One region of the Streptomyces sp. NPDC002032 genome, then DNA from elsewhere that is predicted to be linked to it. Evidence: predicted binding sites of a transcription regulator. Region 1 holds the regulator's gene; the other holds the start of a gene.
What was found. The regulator HspR, encoded in region 1, represses chaperone genes until heat shock. The targets are predictions, from matches to a motif close to TTGAGNNNNNNNNNCTCAA.

Region 1 (8,494 bases):
GGTGGCCGCCGTCGGGGTGTACCGGGTCGGGGAGCACCTCCTCGGGGCCCGGGCCGGGGTGCTGCTCGTCGGCCTGTGGGCGGCGCTCCCGCACGCCGTGGTGCTGACCCTGGCCTATACCGAGGCGCTGCTCGCCGCCCTCGCCGCCTGGGCCCTGTACGCGCTGCTGCGCGGGCGCTGGGCCTGCGCCGCGGCCCTCGCCGTGCTCGCCGGGCTGACCCGGCCCACCGGGATCGCCGTGGCCGCCGCCGTGACGGCGCTGGCGGTACGGGAACTGGCGCTGCGGGGCAACCGCGCGCCCGGCGTGTGGGCGGCCGGGCTGCTGGCCCCGGCGGGCTGGGCGGCGTACGTCCTGGCCGTCGGGGCGACCCGCGGCGACCCGCTCGGCTATTTCGCCGTGCAGCGGCAGTGGGGCTCGCGCTTCGACTTCGGCGTCGGGGCGATGCGGTCCGCCGAGACGGTGCTGACCGGCGGGCACGTCCCCCTCGCGACCACCGTGACGGTGGCCGTGCTGGCCGCGGCGGGGCTGCTCGCGGCGGCCCTGGTGCTGGAACGGGCCCCGCTGCCGCTGCTCGCGTACACCGGGACCCTGCTGCTGATCACCTTCGGCGGCGCCGGGTTCTTCGAGTCGAAGCCGCGGTTCCTGCTGCCCGCGTTCCCGCTGCTGCTGCCGCTGGCGGCCGTCATGGCGAGAGCCCGGCCGCGCACCGCGGTCGTGGTGACCGGGTGCGCGGCCGGGCTCTCGTACGGCTACGGGGTGTACCTGCTCCTGGTGGCGCGGGTACCCCTGTGAGGGCCGTCGGCGACTAGTTGGTCTCGTCGCCCTCGGCCGTGTCGTCGCCCTCCGCGGAGTCGACGTCCTTCTCCAGGCCGAGCTGCTCGACGAGCCACTTGTCGAACTCGATCGAGGCGCGGACCCAGCTGACCGTGGAGGACACGAAGTGCTCCAGGCTGACGCCGGTGCCGATCAGCATCTGCGCCTCGCCGATCAGACGGACCGAGCCGTCGTCGTGCGTGTGGCTGTAGACCTTCGGCCACAGGGTGCGGCGGTTCCAGTCGTCGATCGACTCGAGCAGCTGCGGCTTGTCGTCGATCGCGTGGGGGCGGTCGTAGAAGGTCCGCACGGAGAAGACCTGCTGCTCGTCTTCGCCGCGGAACATGAAGTACGTCCGGAAGTCCTCCCACGGCGCCGCGAGGTCACCCTCGTCGTCGACGACGTACTTGAGCTCCATCTGCTCCAGGAGCTGCTTGACCAGATCCTGGTCGGGGACGACGGGGCCCGCCGGTCCTGTGGCCTGCGGTTCGGGCTGACCCCCGAAGTTCGGAATCGAGGCCGGGTCGATGCTCACCGTGTACTTCCCTTCGTGCGGATACAGCCATCCTCCACCATCGCTCCCACTCCGTGTCCACCCCCGCACGCCCGATCCGCTCCGGGCGGACACGGGGACGCGGAAGGCGGCGGGGCCCCGCCCGCTCAGAGCGCCTTGCCGACCAGGAGGTCGTCGCCGGCCACGTCGACGCGGACGGTGTCGCCGTCCCTGACCTCGCCGGAGAGGATCTCCCGGGCCAGGCGGTCCCCGATCGCCGTCTGGATCAGGCGGCGCAGGGGGCGGGCGCCGTACGCCGGGTCGTTGCCCTTGTCGGCCAGCCAGGCCAGGGCCCCGGGGGTGACGTCCAGGTTCAGGCGGCGGTCGGCGAGGCGCCGGGCGAGGCGGCCGATCTGGAGCTCCGCGATGTGCGCCAGCTCGTCGCGGGTGAGGGCGGAGAAGACCACCAGGTCGTCGAGGCGGTTGAGGAACTCCGGCTTGAAGCTCGCCCGGACCACCTCCAGGACGCGGGCCTTCTTGTCCTCGGCGGAGATCGCCGGGTCCACCAGGTACTGGCTGCCCAGGTTGGAGGTCAGGACCAGGATGGTGTTGCGGAAGTCCACGGTGCGGCCCTGGCCGTCCGTGAGCCGGCCGTCGTCGAGGACCTGGAGCAGGACGTCGAAGACCTCAGGATGGGCCTTCTCCACCTCGTCCAGCAGCACGACCGAGTACGGGCGCCGCCGGACGGCCTCGGTGAGCTGGCCGCCCTCCTCGTAGCCGACGTACCCGGGCGGGGCCCCGACGAGCCGGGCCACGCTGTGCTTCTCGCCGTACTCCGACATGTCGATGCGGATCATGGCCCGCTCGTCGTCGAAGAGGAAGTCCGCGAGGGCCTTGGCCAGCTCGGTCTTGCCCACGCCCGTCGGGCCCAGGAAGAGGAACGAGCCGGTCGGGCGGTCCGGGTCGGCGATGCCGGCGCGGGTGCGGCGCACGGCGTCGGAGACGGCCCGTACGGCCTCGCCCTGGCCGATCAGGCGGCGGCCCAGCTCGTCCTCCATGCGGAGCAGCTTCTGGGTCTCGCCCTCCAGCAGCCGGCCGGCCGGGATGCCCGTCCAGGCACCGACCACGTCCGCGATGTCGTCGGGGCCGACCTCGTCCTTGACCATGCTGTCCTTGGCGGCGGCGCCCCCGCCTGCCTTGGTGGCCTCCTCCTCCTCGGTGGCCTCGGCCAGCTCGCGCTCCAGGGCCGGGATCTCCCCGTAGAGCAGCTTGGAGGCGGAGTCGAAGTCCCCGTCGCGCTGGGCGCGCTCGGCCTGGCCGCGCAGGTCGTCCAGGCGCTCCTTGAGCTCGCCGACCCGGTTGAGGGACTGCTTCTCCTTCTCCCAGCGGGCGGTCAGGCCGCGCAGCTCCTCCTCGCGGTCCGCGAGGTCTTTCCGCAGCTTGTCGAGGCGCTCGCGGGAGGCGGCGTCCGACTCGTTCTTCAGGGCCAGCTCCTCCATCCGCAGGCGGTCCACGGAGCGCTGGAGCTCGTCGATCTCGACGGGCGAGGAGTCGATCTCCATGCGCAGCCGGGAGGCGGCCTCGTCGACGAGGTCGATGGCCTTGTCGGGCAGGAAGCGGGAGGTGATGTACCGGTCGGAGAGGGTCGCGGCGGCGACGAGCGCGCTGTCGTTGATGACGACCTTGTGGTGGGCCTCGTAACGGCCCTTGAGCCCGCGCAGGATCGCGATGGTGTCCTCGACGGAGGGCTCGGCGACCAGCACCTGCTGGAAGCGGCGCTCCAGCGCCGGGTCCTTCTCGATGCGCTCGCGGTACTCGTCGAGGGTGGTCGCGCCGACCATCCGCAGTTCGCCGCGGGCCAGCATGGGCTTGAGCATGTTGCCCGCGTCCATGGCGGAGTCCCCGCCGGCGCCCGCGCCGACGACGGTGTGCAGCTCGTCGATGAAGGTGATGATCTGGCCGTCGCTGGACTTGATCTCCGCGAGGACGGTCTTGAGGCGTTCCTCGAACTCGCCCCGGTACTTCGCGCCGGCGACCATCGCACCGAGGTCGAGGGAGACGAGCCGCTTGTTCTTCAGGGACTCGGGGACGTCCCCCTTGACGATGCGCTGGGCCAGGCCCTCGACGACGGCGGTCTTGCCGACGCCGGGCTCGCCGATGAGCACCGGGTTGTTCTTCGTACGGCGTGAAAGCACCTGGACAACGCGCCGGATCTCGTGGTCGCGGCCGATGACGGGGTCGAGCTTGCCCTCGCGGGCGGCTGCCGTGAAGTCCGTGCCGAACTTCTCCAGGGCCTTGTACTGGCCCTCGGGATCGGGGGTGGTCACCCGCCGTCCTCCTCGTGCGTTCTCGAATGCGGACAGCAGCTTCTTCGCGGTCGCGCCCTGGGCGGAAAGGACCTCACCGGCGGCCCCGCCCTTGGCGGCGGTCGCGATGAGGAGGTGTTCGGTGGAGAGGTAGTCGTCGCCGAGCCGGCCGGCCTCCGCGTCGGCCTCGGCCAGGACGGCGAGCAGCTCGCGGGTGGGCTGCGGGGGCGCGACCGTGGAACCGGTGACGCTGGGCAGGGCGGCGAGCAGCCGCTCGGCGCCGGCCCGGACGGCGGCCTGGTCGGCGTCGGACGCCGCGAGCAGGTCGGTGACGTTCTCGTTGTCCTCGCCGGCGAGCAGTGCCAGCAGCAGGTGTGCGGGGGTCAGGTCGGCGTGGCCGTCCTTGACGGCCCTGCTGGTGGCCGCGTTCAGGGCATCGCGGCTCTTGTTCGTCAGCTCGGCGTCCACTCTCGGGGTCTCCTCTCCGGCGGGGCACAAAAATCTGACAGGTTCAGCGTCTGCAAAGTTGAGTCTATTCCACTCAAGGCCAGTTTGGCAGCGCCCCCGCGTACGCTTCGCGGCATGGCCCATGACGTACTCAATCCGACGCCCGAGTACCTCGCCTTCTGGCGGGAACGGCACGTCTGCACCCTGACCACCCCCCGCCCGGACGGCACGCCCCACGTGGTGCCGGTCGGCGTGACCTACGACCCGGAAGCGGGGCTGGCGCGGGTGATCTCCAGCAAGAACAGCAAGAAGGTGCGCAACGTCCTGGCGGCGCCGGACGGCTCGGCGCGGGTGGCGGTCTGCCAGATGGAGGGCCGGCGCTGGGCGACGCTGGAGGGGCGCGCGGTGATCCGTACGGACGAGGCGTCGGTCGCCGACGCGGTGGCGCGCTACGCGGTGCGCTACGGGCGCACGCCCTCGCCCAACCCGGACCGGGTCGTCCTGGAGATCACCCTGGACCGGGCGATGGGCCGCGCCTGACCCCGACCCCGGGGGGCCGCCCGGAGCGGTGGTCCGGTCCGACCACTGGACGCGGACATCACAACGGCGCCATCGTGGTCAGGTCCACGATGGCGCCGTTGTGTGGGGGAAGCACCTGGGGCGATCTGCAACGACGGGGGAATCGCCTCAGGCACTGCGGGGGGTGGCGGCGGTGATGTCGGGTTCGAAGAGCTGGTGATCACGCTGATCGAGGTTGACGAAGACCATTCCGTACCGCACCTCGCAGCGGACGGGCTGCGGTGCGCCCCGGGGGCGGCGCAGACAGCGGTAGGCGCGGACGTCTTCGTCCTCCTCGCGCACGACGACGATCGGCTGGCCGAAGAGGGTGACCATCAGCGAATCGCCCGCGTAGGGAATGGCGGTCGCAAGGTCGATGAACTGCCAGCCGGACCGGTAGGCGGAAGCCATCTCACGTCGGAAGTCGCGGTCGTCGGGGGTCATCAGGCGACCGTCGCGGGGGCGGCGTTCCAGCCGCTGTCGGACTGGACGGTCGGCACGACGTTCCAACCGCTGTCGAGCTCACCGTCCGCCACGGTGTTCCAGCCGCTGTCCGCCTTGCCCGCGGGCCTGGCGTCCGTGCCACTGTTGGCCGGCGCGACGTTCCAACCGCTGTCGGCCAGAGCACCCCCCGCGTCGCCGTTGACAGCGCCGACTGCCCCAAAGACCGCAACAGCGGAGAAAACAACGGCAAGCGCCGAGCGAAGCATTCTCTTGTACATGGTCGGCTTCGTCCTCACTTGATGGAATCCTCTCCCCCGCATGTCAGACCATGGCTCATTCAGGCACGTTACGGCCACAGGGACGATGCATCATGTTCTTGCATGTTCAGGACCCTGGGGGGTGGAGATTTGCCCATAAGCGACACAAACCCGACGCATCCCCACCCCGTGACATCGATGTGCGACGAGGGAGCCCGGCTCTACGCGGCGGCGCTGAGCACCGGACGGGTACCGCGCAGCGAGGTGGAAAACGTTCCCTGCCTGCTTGAATTCGCCCTCCTGCGCCCCGACCCGGATGACGCCAACCAGCTCCGGGCGGTTCCGCCCGCCATCGCACTGGCGCAGCGGCTCCAGCCCCTGGAACGCGAGATCCAGGACCGGCGGCGCAGCGCGATCGACCTCACCGACGCATTCGAGCCGTTCCTCACCATCAGCGCGCAGAACCCCGCGAACACCCACGCCATCACCGTCCTGGAGGGATTCGACCAGATCAACGCCGCGCTCGACCTGGCGACGGCCGAGTGCCACACGGAGATGCTGACGGTCCAGCCGGGCGGCGCCCGCCCCTCCTACGCCCTCAGCGAGGCGCTGGAGCGCGACGCCCCGCTGATCGACCGCGGGGTGAGCATCCGCACGCTCTACCAGCACACCGCCCGGCACAGCCAGGGCACGCTCGCCTACGTGGAGCGGATCTCGGCGGGCAAGGTGGAGATCCGCACCCTGGAGGAGCTGATCGAGCGGCTCATCGTGTTCGACCGCACGGTGGCCTTCATCCCGGTCAGCGACGACCGGCGGGTGGCGCTGGAACTCCGCCACCCCGGGCTGGTCGACTACCTGATCAAGGTGTTCGAGCAGCTGTGGCGGCGGGCCGTGCCGCTCAGCGACGAGGTCACGTACACGCACATGCCCGACGGGATCTCGGGCGTCCAGCGCTCCATCGCCCAGCTGCTGATCGAGGGGCACGTGGACGAGGCCATCGCGCGCCGGCTGGGGATGAACGTGCGCACCTGCCGCGCGCACATCGCCCGGCTGGCCACCGCCCTGGGCAGCGGCAGCAGGGCCCAGCTGGGCTACCTGATCGCCCAGTCGGGGATCCTGCACACCGAGGGACCCCCGGACGTTCCGGAGGGCTGAGAGGGCCGTACAGGGCCGCGCAAGCCCCCGTACGCAAGAAGCCCCGCCCGGAATCCGGGCGGGGCTTCTTGCGTACGTGCTGCGGGGCCGCTGCCGCGCGTCAGTCCAGCGGGCGCTTGGGGCGCCAGACGACCAGCGCGCTGCCCGGCTGCGGCGGCTGGTACGGGACCAGGTCGCGCCGGTACGAGGCGTGCACCTGGGCCTCGCGGGCCTTGAGGGTGGCCGCGGCGCCGTCCACCGCGCTGGCGAGCTCGGCGACGCGCTGCTGGAGCGCGGCCACCTGGTTCTCCAGTTCGATGATCCGCTTGATTCCCGCCAGATTGATGCCCTCGTCCTGGGACAGCGCCTGCACCGTGCGGAGCAGTTCGATGTCCCGGGCGGAGTAGCGCCGGCCGCGGCCGGCCGTACGGTCCGGGGAGACCAGGCCGAGCCGGTCGTACTGGCGCAGGGTCTGCGGATGCAGGCCCGAGAGCTGGGCGGCCACGGAGATCACGTAGACCGGGGTCTCGTCGGTCAGCTGGTAGGCACCACTGCCGAAACGGGTCTGAGGTCGGCGGCCGTCCATGTCAAGCTCCCTTCGCGGACTCGAACAGCAGGGCGCGCGGGTCCTCGGACCCCGCCGCGTCGCGGTACATCTCCAGGGCCTCGCGGGCCTTGTCGGACAGTTCCGTCGGCACCGCCACCTCCACCGTGACGAGCAGGTCGCCGCGGGTGCCGTCCTTGCGGACCGCGCCCTTGCCGCGGGCCCGCATCGTACGGCCGCCGGGGGTGCCCGGGGGGAGTTTCAGCGTGACCGCCGGACCGTTCAGGGTCGGCACCTTGATCTCGGCGCCCAGGGCGGCCTCGGTGAAGGTCACCGGGACCGTCACCGTGAGGTTGTCGCCCTTGCGGCCGAACACCGGGTGGGAGTCGACGTGGACGATCACGTAGAGGTCCCCCGCCGGGCCGCCGCGCTCGCCCGGAGCGCCCTTGCCGCGCAGCCGGATCCGCTGGCCGTTCGAGACGCCCGCCGGGATCCGGACCTGCATGGTCCGCGAGCTGCGGGCCCGCCCGCTGCCCTTGCAGACGTCGCAGGGGGTCTCCGCGATCAGGCCGCGGCCCTTGCAGTCCGCGCAGGGGTCGGTCAGCGAGAAGCCGCCGCCGCTGCCGCGGGACACCTGGCCGGTGCCGACGCAGGTCGGGCACACCCGGGGGGTGCCGTTCTTGTCTCCGGTGCCCGAACAGGCCTTGCAGGGGGCCTGCGAGGACATCCGCAGCGGGACGGTCGCGCCGTCCACCGCCTCCGTGAAGGAGAGCGTCACCTCGGACTCGACGTCCTGGCCGCGGCGCGGCTGGGTGCGGCTTCCCGCACCCGGGCCGGCGCCGCGGTTGAACAGGCCGCCGAAGACGTCCCCGAGGCCGCCGCCGAAGCCGCCGGCCCCCGCGCCGCCACCGCCCTGGGCGCCCCCGAAGAGGTCGCCCAGGTCGAAGTTGAAGGAGCCGCCGCCCCCGCCCGGACCGGGGCGGAAGCCGCCGTTGCCGAACAGGGCTCGGGCCTCGTCGTACTCCTTGCGCTTCTTGGGGTCGCCGAGGACGTCGTTCGCCTCGGAGATCTCCTTGAAGCGCTCCTCGGCCGAGGCGTCGCCCTTGTTGGCGTCCGGGTGGAACTCGCGCGCGAGCTTGCGGTACGCCTTCTTGATCTCGGCGTCGGTGGCGTCCTTCGGGACACCGAGGACCTTGTAGTAGTCCTTCTCGACGAAGTCCTTCGTGCTCATCCCCGGTGGCCCTCCTCTCGGTTTCCTACGTGTGCTGCGTCAGCCCTCTTCGGGGGCATCCGCGTCCTTGTCGGACGGCTTGTCACCCTCCGCGGACTCGGACTTGGCGGCGGGCGCCGCACCCGGCTGGGGCTCGGCGACCGCGACCCGCGCGGGACGGATCGTACGCTCGCCGATCCGGTACCCCGGCTGCAGGATCGCCACGCAGGTGTCCTCGGTGACGTCCGGCGCGTACGAGTGCATCAGGGCCTCGTGGATCGTCGGGT
Region 2 (8,494 bases), on a different contig from region 1:
GCGGGCTGTGCTTGACCGCGTTGTCGATCAGGTTCGCGACCACCTGGTGCAGCCGCTCCGCGTCCGCGTACGCCGTCAGCTCGGTCGGGAAGACGTCCAGGTGAAGGTGCACGTCGTTGCGGGTGTGCCCGCCCGAGCCCGACGCCAGGCCGGGCCGCCCGGCGGCCGCCAGCCCCGACTCCTTCAGCACCCCCGACAGATACGGCCACACCTCGAAGCGGCGGGCCCTCAGCGGCACCACCCCGTTGTCCACCCTGGAGAGGTCCAGCAGGGTCTCCACCAGCCGGCCGAGCCGTTCCGTTTGCTTCAGCGCCGTGCGCATCGTCTCCGGATCGGCCTCCGAGACCCCGTCCACGACGTTCTCCAGCACCGCCCGCAACGCCGCGATCGGCGTGCGGAGCTCGTGCGAGACGTTCGCGACCAGTTCTTTACGGTGCCTGTCCACGGCCTCCAGATCGTCGGCCATCAGGTTGATCGTCGCGGCCAGATCGCCCAGCTCGTCACGGCGGCCCGCCCCGCGCACCCGGCGCGTGTAGTCCCCGTGGGATATCGCCCGGGCCACCGTCGTCATGTCGTCCAGCGGCGCCGTCAGGCTGTGCGCGACGAACTGGGTGATCAGCATCGAGGCGATCACCGAGAACACCGTGATGAACCGCAGCTCCGTCGCCGTGCGCAGGGCCACCATCAGCAGGCCCGTGGTGATGAACACCGACACCACGACGAGCGTGCCCAGCTTCGTCTTGATGGAGAACGGCGAATAGGGCCGCAGCCCCGGCCCGGGGGCGCGGCCGCTCACGGCTGCGCCGGCGTCTCCAGGGCGTACCCGACGCCGTGGACCGTACGGATCCGCTCCGCGCCGATCTTCCGGCGCAGCGCCTTGATGTGGCTGTCGACCGTACGGGTGCCCGAGGCGTCCGCCCAGTCCCACACCTCCGCGAGGAGCTGCTCGCGCGAGAGCACCGCGCGCGGCGTCCCCGCCAGGCACACCAGCAGGTCGAACTCCGTCGGCGTCAGGTGCACGTCCTCCGCCTGCACCCGCACCCGGCGCTGCGCGTGGTCGATCTCCAGGTCGCCCAGGCGCAGCGTCGCCCCGCGCGGGGTGTGCGCGGCCAGCGTGGCCCGCTCCACCCGGCGCAGCAGTACGTGGACCCGCGCGGCCAGCTCGCGCATGGAGAACGGCTTCGTCATGTAGTCGTCGGCCCCGACCCCGAGGCCGACCAGCATGTCCGTCTCGTCGTCGCGGGCGGTGAGCATCAGCACCGGGACGGGCCGCTGCGCCTGCACTCGGCGGCACACCTCCAGCCCGTCGAAGCCGGGCAGCATGACGTCCAGCACCAGCAGCTCGGGCAGCCAGCTCTCGGCCGCCGCCACGGCGGCCGGGCCGTCGTACGCCGTCTGTACCTGGAAGCCCTCGGCCCGCAGCCGGGCCGAGATGGCGTCGGCGATGGTGCGGTCGTCCTCGACCACGAGCACGCGCCGCTGGGCGCCGGGGGTGGCCGCGGCGCCGCTGTGGGTGGTGTGTGTCTGTTCCATGTCCCGCCCCTGAAGATCCCGCGTGTCGCGTGTTGGGGTGCAGCGTAGAGGAGGCACCGGCCTGCGGCTATGTGCGGTTCGGACAGTGACCGCCGGGTGACGCCCGGCCCCCGGGAGGCCCGCCGGACGGTGCGCGGCCCCGGGCGGCCCCGCGCCCCGGCACCCCCGTACGGAGTACCCGCGGACGCGGCGGCGACACCGGGCGGCGGCCCTAGGACCCCGGGTCGAAGCCCGGGAGGGCGGCCAGCACCTTCGCCAGACCCGGTGCGAGGGCGTTCTGGTCGGCGGAGACCTCGACGCCGCCGTGGGCGAAGGAGTAGGTGAAACCGTCCCTGACCGGCGGGTCCGCCGTCGCGGAGCGGGGCAGCCGGGGCAGGTCCGCCTCCCGCAGGGCCGCCCGCAGCGCCTCCAGCCGGGCCGGGTCCAGCGTGCCCGCTCCCTCGGGCCGGCCGGCGGCGCCGAGCCGGGTCCAGGAGCCGTCCTGGGCGATGCGGAGGGTGTGGGTCCGGCCCGCGTAGCCGCCGGTGCGCGAGACCCGCAGCAGGGTCGCGGACGCCGAGGGGGGAGCGGTGGTGGAGGGGCTCGCGGAAGGGCTCGCGGGCGGGGTGCGCGCCGGGGGGTCCGCGGATGCGGAGGAGGAGACGGACGCCGATGCGGACGCCGATGCGGACGCCGGCGGGGAGGAGGCCGGCCGGTCGCCGGAGTCGCCGGGCCCGCAGCCGGCCGCGGCCGCCGCGCCCACCAGTACCGCCGCCACCGCGGCACACACTCGGGACGTTCGCACACCCACCTCCGCGGGGACTCGGCCGAACCCCGAGTATGGAGTCCCCGCCCCGCCACGGAAAGCACCCGGCACCCGGGCGCCCGAGCCCCCGGAGGCCGCCATCCGCCGCACCGCCCCCTGGCGCTGGCTGCCGCCGCTCCTCGCCGTGCTCCTCGGCCTGCTCGCCCTGGAACGCGGCCCCGGCGGCGGCAGCATGTGGCGTGACGAGTCCACCACCTGGCAGGTCGCCCACCGCCCCCTGCCCGACCTGGCCGCGCTCCTCGGCCGGGTCGACGCCGTCCACGGCCTCTACTACCTGCTGATGCACGGGGTGTTCGGCCTGTGGGACGGAGGCCTGTGGGCGCTGCGGCTGCCGTCCGTGGCCGGCGCCGCGCTCGCCGCCGCCGGGGTGGCCGCGGTCGCGCACCGGCTGGCGGGCGGGCGGGCCGCGCTGATCGCCGGCTCCGCCTACGCCCTGCTCCCGCCCGTGCAGGCCTACGCGCAGGAGGGGCGCTCGTACGCCCTCGTCGCCGCGGCCGTGGTCTGGGCCACCTACCTGATGCTGCGCGAGCGGTGGGCCGCGTACGCCGCCGTGCTGCTCCTCGGCTGCTGGCTGCACGAGTTCGCCGCCCTCGCCCTGCTCGCGCACGCCCCCGTCGCCCGGCACTCGCGCGGCTGGTGCTGGAGCGCCGCCGCCGTGGCCGCCGGGCTGCTGCCGCTCGCCCTGGTCAGCGCCCGCCAGGCGCAGGCGCAGCTCGGCTGGCTCGGCCGGCCGTCCTGGCAGGACTGGGCGGCGTACGGGGTGCTCGCCGGCGCGGTGCTGCTGCTCGCGCGGGGCGCCGCCGAGCGGGACCTCACGGCCCTCGTACGGGTCGCCGTACCGCTCGCGCTGCTGCCGCCGGGGCTGCTGATGGCGGTCTCGCTGGTGCACCCCTGGTACGTCGACCGGTACGTCCTCTACGCCCTCGCCGGGCTCGCCCTCCTGGCCGGGGGCCGGGCGGCGCGGGCCCGGGGGTGGGGGCCGTGGCTGCTGGCGGCGGCGCTGCTGGTGCCGTTCGGCTGGTGGTCGGCGTGGCTGCGGACCCCCGAGAGCCGCAAGGACGACGTGCTCGCGGTGGCCGCCGCCGTGCGGGAGCGGGCGCGGCCCGGGGACGCGGTGCTGTTCATGCCCGCGCGGCGGCGCGAATGGCTGCTCTCCTCGCCCACGCTCTACGCGGGCCTGCGTGACGTGGCCCTGGACCGCTCCCCGGCCGCTTCGCGCACCCTCCAGGGCGCCGAACTCCCGCCGGAGCGCATCCGGGAGGCCCTGCGGGAGGCCCTGCGGGACGCCCCCCGGGTCATCGCCCTCCTGGACCCGCCCGACCAGCCCCTGGACCCGTACCCCCGCGAGGCCGCCAAACGCGACACCCTGACCGCCTCCTTCGAACGCTGCTCGCTCACCCCGGTCCGGGGCGCGCGCGTGGCGGTGTACGCGAGACCGGGGGGCTGCGGATAGGGCGGCCCCGGGGGGCGGGGAGGATGGGGCGGCCCGCGTCAGACACCCGGCGGGCCCGACGCCCGGGCGGGCGGGGCCCGTCGCGCCTCCGGAGGTGCCGCATGCCCCCACCATCCCCCTCGACCCCACCATCGCCATCGGCCCCACCGCCCCTCTCGGCCCCCGCCGCGTCCGAGGGGTCCGAGAGCCCCGGGTTCGGGCCGCTCGTCGGGGTCGAGTGGCTCGCGGAGCGGATCGGCCGGGACGGGCCGGTCCTGTTCGACGCCTCCGTCGGCGCGCACCGGGGGGCCGCCGCCCGGATCCCCGGCGCACGCCCCTTCGACCTCGACGGCGCCCTGTCCGACCACACCGCCGCCGCCCCGCACACCATGCCCGCAGCCCCGGAGTTCGCCGAGGCGATGCGCGGCCTCGGCCTCGACGACGGCGCCACCGTGGTCGTCTACGACGCCGCCGGGATCTACTCCAGCGCCCGCGCCTGGTGGATGCTGCGCGCCATGGGCTTCGAGCGGGCGGCCGTCCTGGATGGGGGCCTGCCCGCCTGGGGTGCCGCCGGACTGCCCGTCGAGCCCGCGGCGGCGGCGTACGAGGGCCCGCGCGGCTCCTTCACCGCCCGGCCGCGCGCCGGGCTGCTGGTGGACGCCGCCGCGGTGGCGGCGGCCCTGGCCGACCCGGCCGCCGCCGTGCTCGACGCCCGCACCCGGGAGCGCTTCGAGGGCGCCGCCCCCGAGCCCCGGCCGGGGCTGCGCGGTGGCCACATGCCGGGCGCGGTGAACCTGCCGTTCGGGGAGCTCCGGGGCCCGGACGGGCGGATGCGGCCTCCGGGCGAGCTCCGTACGGCCTTCGAGGCGGTGACCGGCGGCCGCGAGCGGCTCCGCTTCAGCTGCGGGTCCGGGGTCACGGCGTGCGTGCTCGCGCTGGGGGCCGCTCTCGCGGGATACCGGGACACGGCGGTGTACGACGGCTCCTGGAGCGAATGGGGCCTGCCCTCACCGGACCGCCCGGTGGCCACGGGCCCCTGACGCGCCGCCCCCTCCCGCCGGCCGGTTCACCGTGTCCCGGGGCTCGGCGGGCGGGAGGGGGAACCCCTGGGGTCGGGTACGGCAGCGGCCGCACCACGAGGGCGGCCGCCACGTCTGCGGCCGACGCGGCCCTCAGGCCGGCGGGGCGGACACCGCCGCCTCCGCGGCGCGGCTGACGGACTCCCAGCCCGCCCAGGTCTCCATCCGCCGCCGCGCGATGTCGAAGGCCAGGTCGTAGACCATGCTCCCGAGCAGCAGGCGCAGCGGCGGCTCCTCGCTGTCGACCAGCGCGAGCAGCGCCCGCGCGGCGAGCGCCGGGTCGCTGTCGACGGACCCCTCGGAGAACTGCGCCTCCAGCTCGGCCCGCAGCGGACCGTACGCCTCCCGGGGGGTGGTGGAGCCCATGGCCGCGTAGAGGTCGGTCCAGTAGCCCCCGGGCTGGACGATGCTCACCTTCACCCCGAAGCCGGCGACCTCCATGGCCGCGGCCTCGCTCATCCCCTCCAGGGCGCACTTGCTCGCGCTGTAGAGGCCGGTGCTCGCGAAGCCGGCGAGCGCGCCGATGCTGGAGATCTGCACGAGGTGCCCCGCGCCCTGCCCGCGCAGGACGGGCAGCACGGCCTGGGTCACCCACAGCGCCCCGAAGAAGTTGACGTCCAGCTGGGCGCGGGCCTCGGCCTCGGTGAACTCCTCGACCATGCCCATCGTGAGCGTCCCGGCGTTGTTGACGACGACGTCGAGCCGGCCGAAGTGGCCGACGGCCGCGGCGACGGCCGCGAAGACCGCGTCCCGGTCGGTGACGTCCAGGGGGAGGGCCAGCACCCGGCCGGGGTGGGCGGCGGCGAGCTCCGCCAGCGGCCCGGCGGTGCGTGCGGCGACGGCGACGCGGTCGCCGGCGGCCAGTGCCGCGTCGGCGAAGGCACGCCCGAGGCCGCGGCTGGCGCCGGTGATGAACCAGACGCGGCCGGTGTCGGCGGCTGAAGTGCGCATGCGGTGCTCCCGTCATCGGTGAGACGAGACGTTCCGTCTCGTGGGCTGGGTCCAGTCTGCCCCGGTCCGGCGGGCTGGTCAAGACGCAACGTCTCGTTACTCTTCCCCGCCCCGGCGGGCGCCGCCCGCCGCCCCGCCCCTCCCCGGTAGGGGTGTTCGCCCCCGGCGAACGGACCGTGGGGAACATTGGGAGGCGCACATGCATTGAGTCGGCATAGCTCAACTTCACTGCCGGAGGGAAGATCATGGCTTCGACGTCCGTAACGCTCACCCTGCCCGTGCTGCCGCTCGACGACGAGGTCGTGCTGCCTGGGATGGTCGTACCGCTGGACCTGTCCGACGCCGAAGTGCGCGGAGCGGTGGAGGCGGCGCAGGCGGCGGCCGGGAACGGCAAGCCCCGGGTCCTGCTCGTGCCGCGGGTCGACGGCAAGTACGCCGCCACCGGTGTGCTGGGGACCGTCGAGCAGGTCGGGCGGCTCTCCGACGGGGATCCCGGCGCGCTCATCCGGGGCCGCGGCCGCGTCCGCATCGGGGCCGGGACCACCGGCCCCGGCGCCGCGCTGTGGGTCGAGGGCGAGACCGTCGACGAGCAGGTGCCCGATCCGCTGCCCGGGGCCGTCACCGAGCTCGTCAAGGAGTACAAGGCCCTCGCCACCAGCTGGCTCAAGAAGCGCGGGGCCTGGCAGGTCGTGGACCGGGTCCAGCAGATCGAAGGGGTCTCGGCCCTCGCCGACAACTCCGGGTACTCGCCCTTCCTGAGCGTCGCCCAGAAGGTCGAACTGCTGGAGACCGCCGACCCGATCGCCCGCCTCAGGCTCGCCGTCAAGGCGCTCAGCGACCACCTCGCCGAACAGGACGTCGCCGAGTCCATCGCCAAGGACGTCCAGGACGGCGTCGACAAGCAGCAGCGCGAGTTCCTGCTGCGCCGCCAGCTCGAAGCGGTCCGCAAGGAGCTGCGCGAGATCAACGGCGAGAAGGACGGCGAGGAGTCCGACGACTACCGCGCCCGCGTCGAGGCCGCCGACCTGCCCGAGAAGGTGCGCGAGGCCGCCCTCAAGGAGGTCGAGAAGCTGGAACGCTCCAGCGACCAGTCGCCCGAGGGCTCCTGGATCAGGACCTGGCTCGACACCGTGCTGGAGCTGCCCTGGAACGAGCGCACCGAGGACGAGTACGACATCCGCGGCGCCCGCGCCGTCCTCGACGCCGAACACGCCGGGCTCGGCGACGTCAAGGACCGCATCACCGAGTACCTCGCCGTCCGCAAGCGCCGCTCCGAGCGGGGCATGGGCGTCATCGGCGGCCGCCGCGGCGGAGCCGTCCTGGCCCTCGTCGGGCCCCCCGGCGTCGGCAAGACCTCCCTCGGCGAGAGCGTGGCCCACGCCATGGGCCGCAAGTTCGTCCGCGTCGCCCTCGGCGGCGTCCGCGACGAGGCCGAGATCCGCGGCCACCGCCGCACCTACGTCGGCGCCCTGCCCGGCCGGATCGTCCGGGCCATCAAGGAAGCCGGCTCCATGAACCCCGTCGTCCTGCTCGACGAGATCGACAAGGTCGGGTCGGACTTCCGCGGAGACCCGGCGGCCGCCCTCCTGGAGGTCCTGGACCCGGCCCAGAACCACACCTTCCGGGACCACTACCTGGAGGTGGAGCTGGACCTCAGCGACGTCGTCTTCCTGGCCACCGCCAACGTCCTGGAAGCCATCCCCGAAGCCCTCGCCGACCGCATGGAACTCGTCCGACTCGACGGCTACACCGAGGACGAGAAGGTCGTCATCGCCCGCGACCACCTGCTGCCCCGGCAGCTGGAACGCGCCGGACTCGGCGCCGACGAGGTGGTCCTGGAGGAGGACGCCCTGCGCCGGCTCGCCGGTGAGTACACCCGCGAGGCGGGCGTGCGCACCCTGGAGCGCTCCCTCGCACGGCTGCTGCGCAAGGTGGCCTCGCAGCACGAACTGGGCGAGACCGAGCTGCCGCTGCGCATCGGCGCCGACGGCCTGCGCGCCCTGATCGGACGCCCGCACCACGTCCCCGAGTCCGCCCAGGACCCGGCCGAACGGCGCACCGCCGTCCCCGGCGTGGCCACGGGTCTCGCCGTGACCGGCGCGGGCGGTGACGTCCTCTTCGTCGAAGCCTCGCTCGCCGACCCCGAGACCGGGGCCGCCGGGCTCACCCTCACCGGCCAGCTGGGCGACGTCATGAAGGAGTCGGCGCAGATCGCGCTGAGCTTCCTGCGCTCGCACGGGGCCGAACTGGAACTGCCCGTAGCCGACCTCAAGGACCGGGGCGTGCACATCCACTTCCCCGCCGGAGCGGTCCCCAAGGACGGCCCCAGCGCGGGCATCACGATGACCACGGCCCTCGCCTCGCTGCTCTCCGGCCGCCAGGTCCGCACCGACGTGGCCATGACCGGCGAGGTCTCCCTCACCGGCCGGGTGCTGCCCATCGGCGGGGTCAAGCAGAAGCTGCTCGCCGCGCACCGGGCGGGCCTGACCACCGTGATCATCCCGAAGCGCAACGAGGCCGATCTGGACGACGTCCCGGCCGAGGTGCTGGAGACGCTGGAGGTGCACCCGGTGACGGACGTGCGCCAGGTGCTGGAGCTGGCCCTCTCCGCCGCCGAGGTCTCCTTCACCAAGGCCGCCTGACCTGCGAACGGGACGGCACACGGCCCGGGACCCGCTTCGGCGGGGCCCCGGG

Region 2: a site for HspR is predicted at 6,005-6,023, ahead of lon (endopeptidase La). Genes of this name have one in related genera too.

The regions. Positions count from the first base shown of each region.
Region 1 is NZ_JBIASM010000006.1:223,644-232,137, reverse strand. It holds gene ACFYYT_RS17060 (hypothetical protein) at 1-793, shown strand, start outside; gene ACFYYT_RS17055 (YbjN domain-containing protein) at 807-1,349, opposite strand; gene clpB (ATP-dependent chaperone ClpB) at 1,475-4,081, opposite strand; gene ACFYYT_RS17045 (TIGR03618 family F420-dependent PPOX class oxidoreductase) at 4,196-4,600, shown strand; gene ACFYYT_RS17040 ((2Fe-2S)-binding protein) at 4,748-5,062, opposite strand; gene ACFYYT_RS17035 (hypothetical protein) at 5,062-5,358, opposite strand; gene ACFYYT_RS17030 (helix-turn-helix transcriptional regulator) at 5,443-6,474, shown strand; gene ACFYYT_RS17025 (heat shock protein transcriptional repressor HspR) at 6,575-7,039, opposite strand; gene dnaJ (molecular chaperone DnaJ) at 7,041-8,228, opposite strand; gene grpE (nucleotide exchange factor GrpE) at 8,268-8,494, opposite strand, start outside.
Region 2 is NZ_JBIASM010000002.1:441,982-450,475, forward strand. It holds gene ACFYYT_RS06160 (HAMP domain-containing sensor histidine kinase) at 1-796, opposite strand, end outside; gene ACFYYT_RS06165 (response regulator transcription factor) at 793-1,533, opposite strand; gene ACFYYT_RS06170 (hypothetical protein) at 1,745-2,317, opposite strand; gene ACFYYT_RS06175 (hypothetical protein) at 2,463-3,791, shown strand; gene ACFYYT_RS06180 (sulfurtransferase) at 3,893-4,810, shown strand; gene ACFYYT_RS06185 (SDR family NAD(P)-dependent oxidoreductase) at 4,943-5,800, opposite strand; gene lon (endopeptidase La) at 6,046-8,442, shown strand.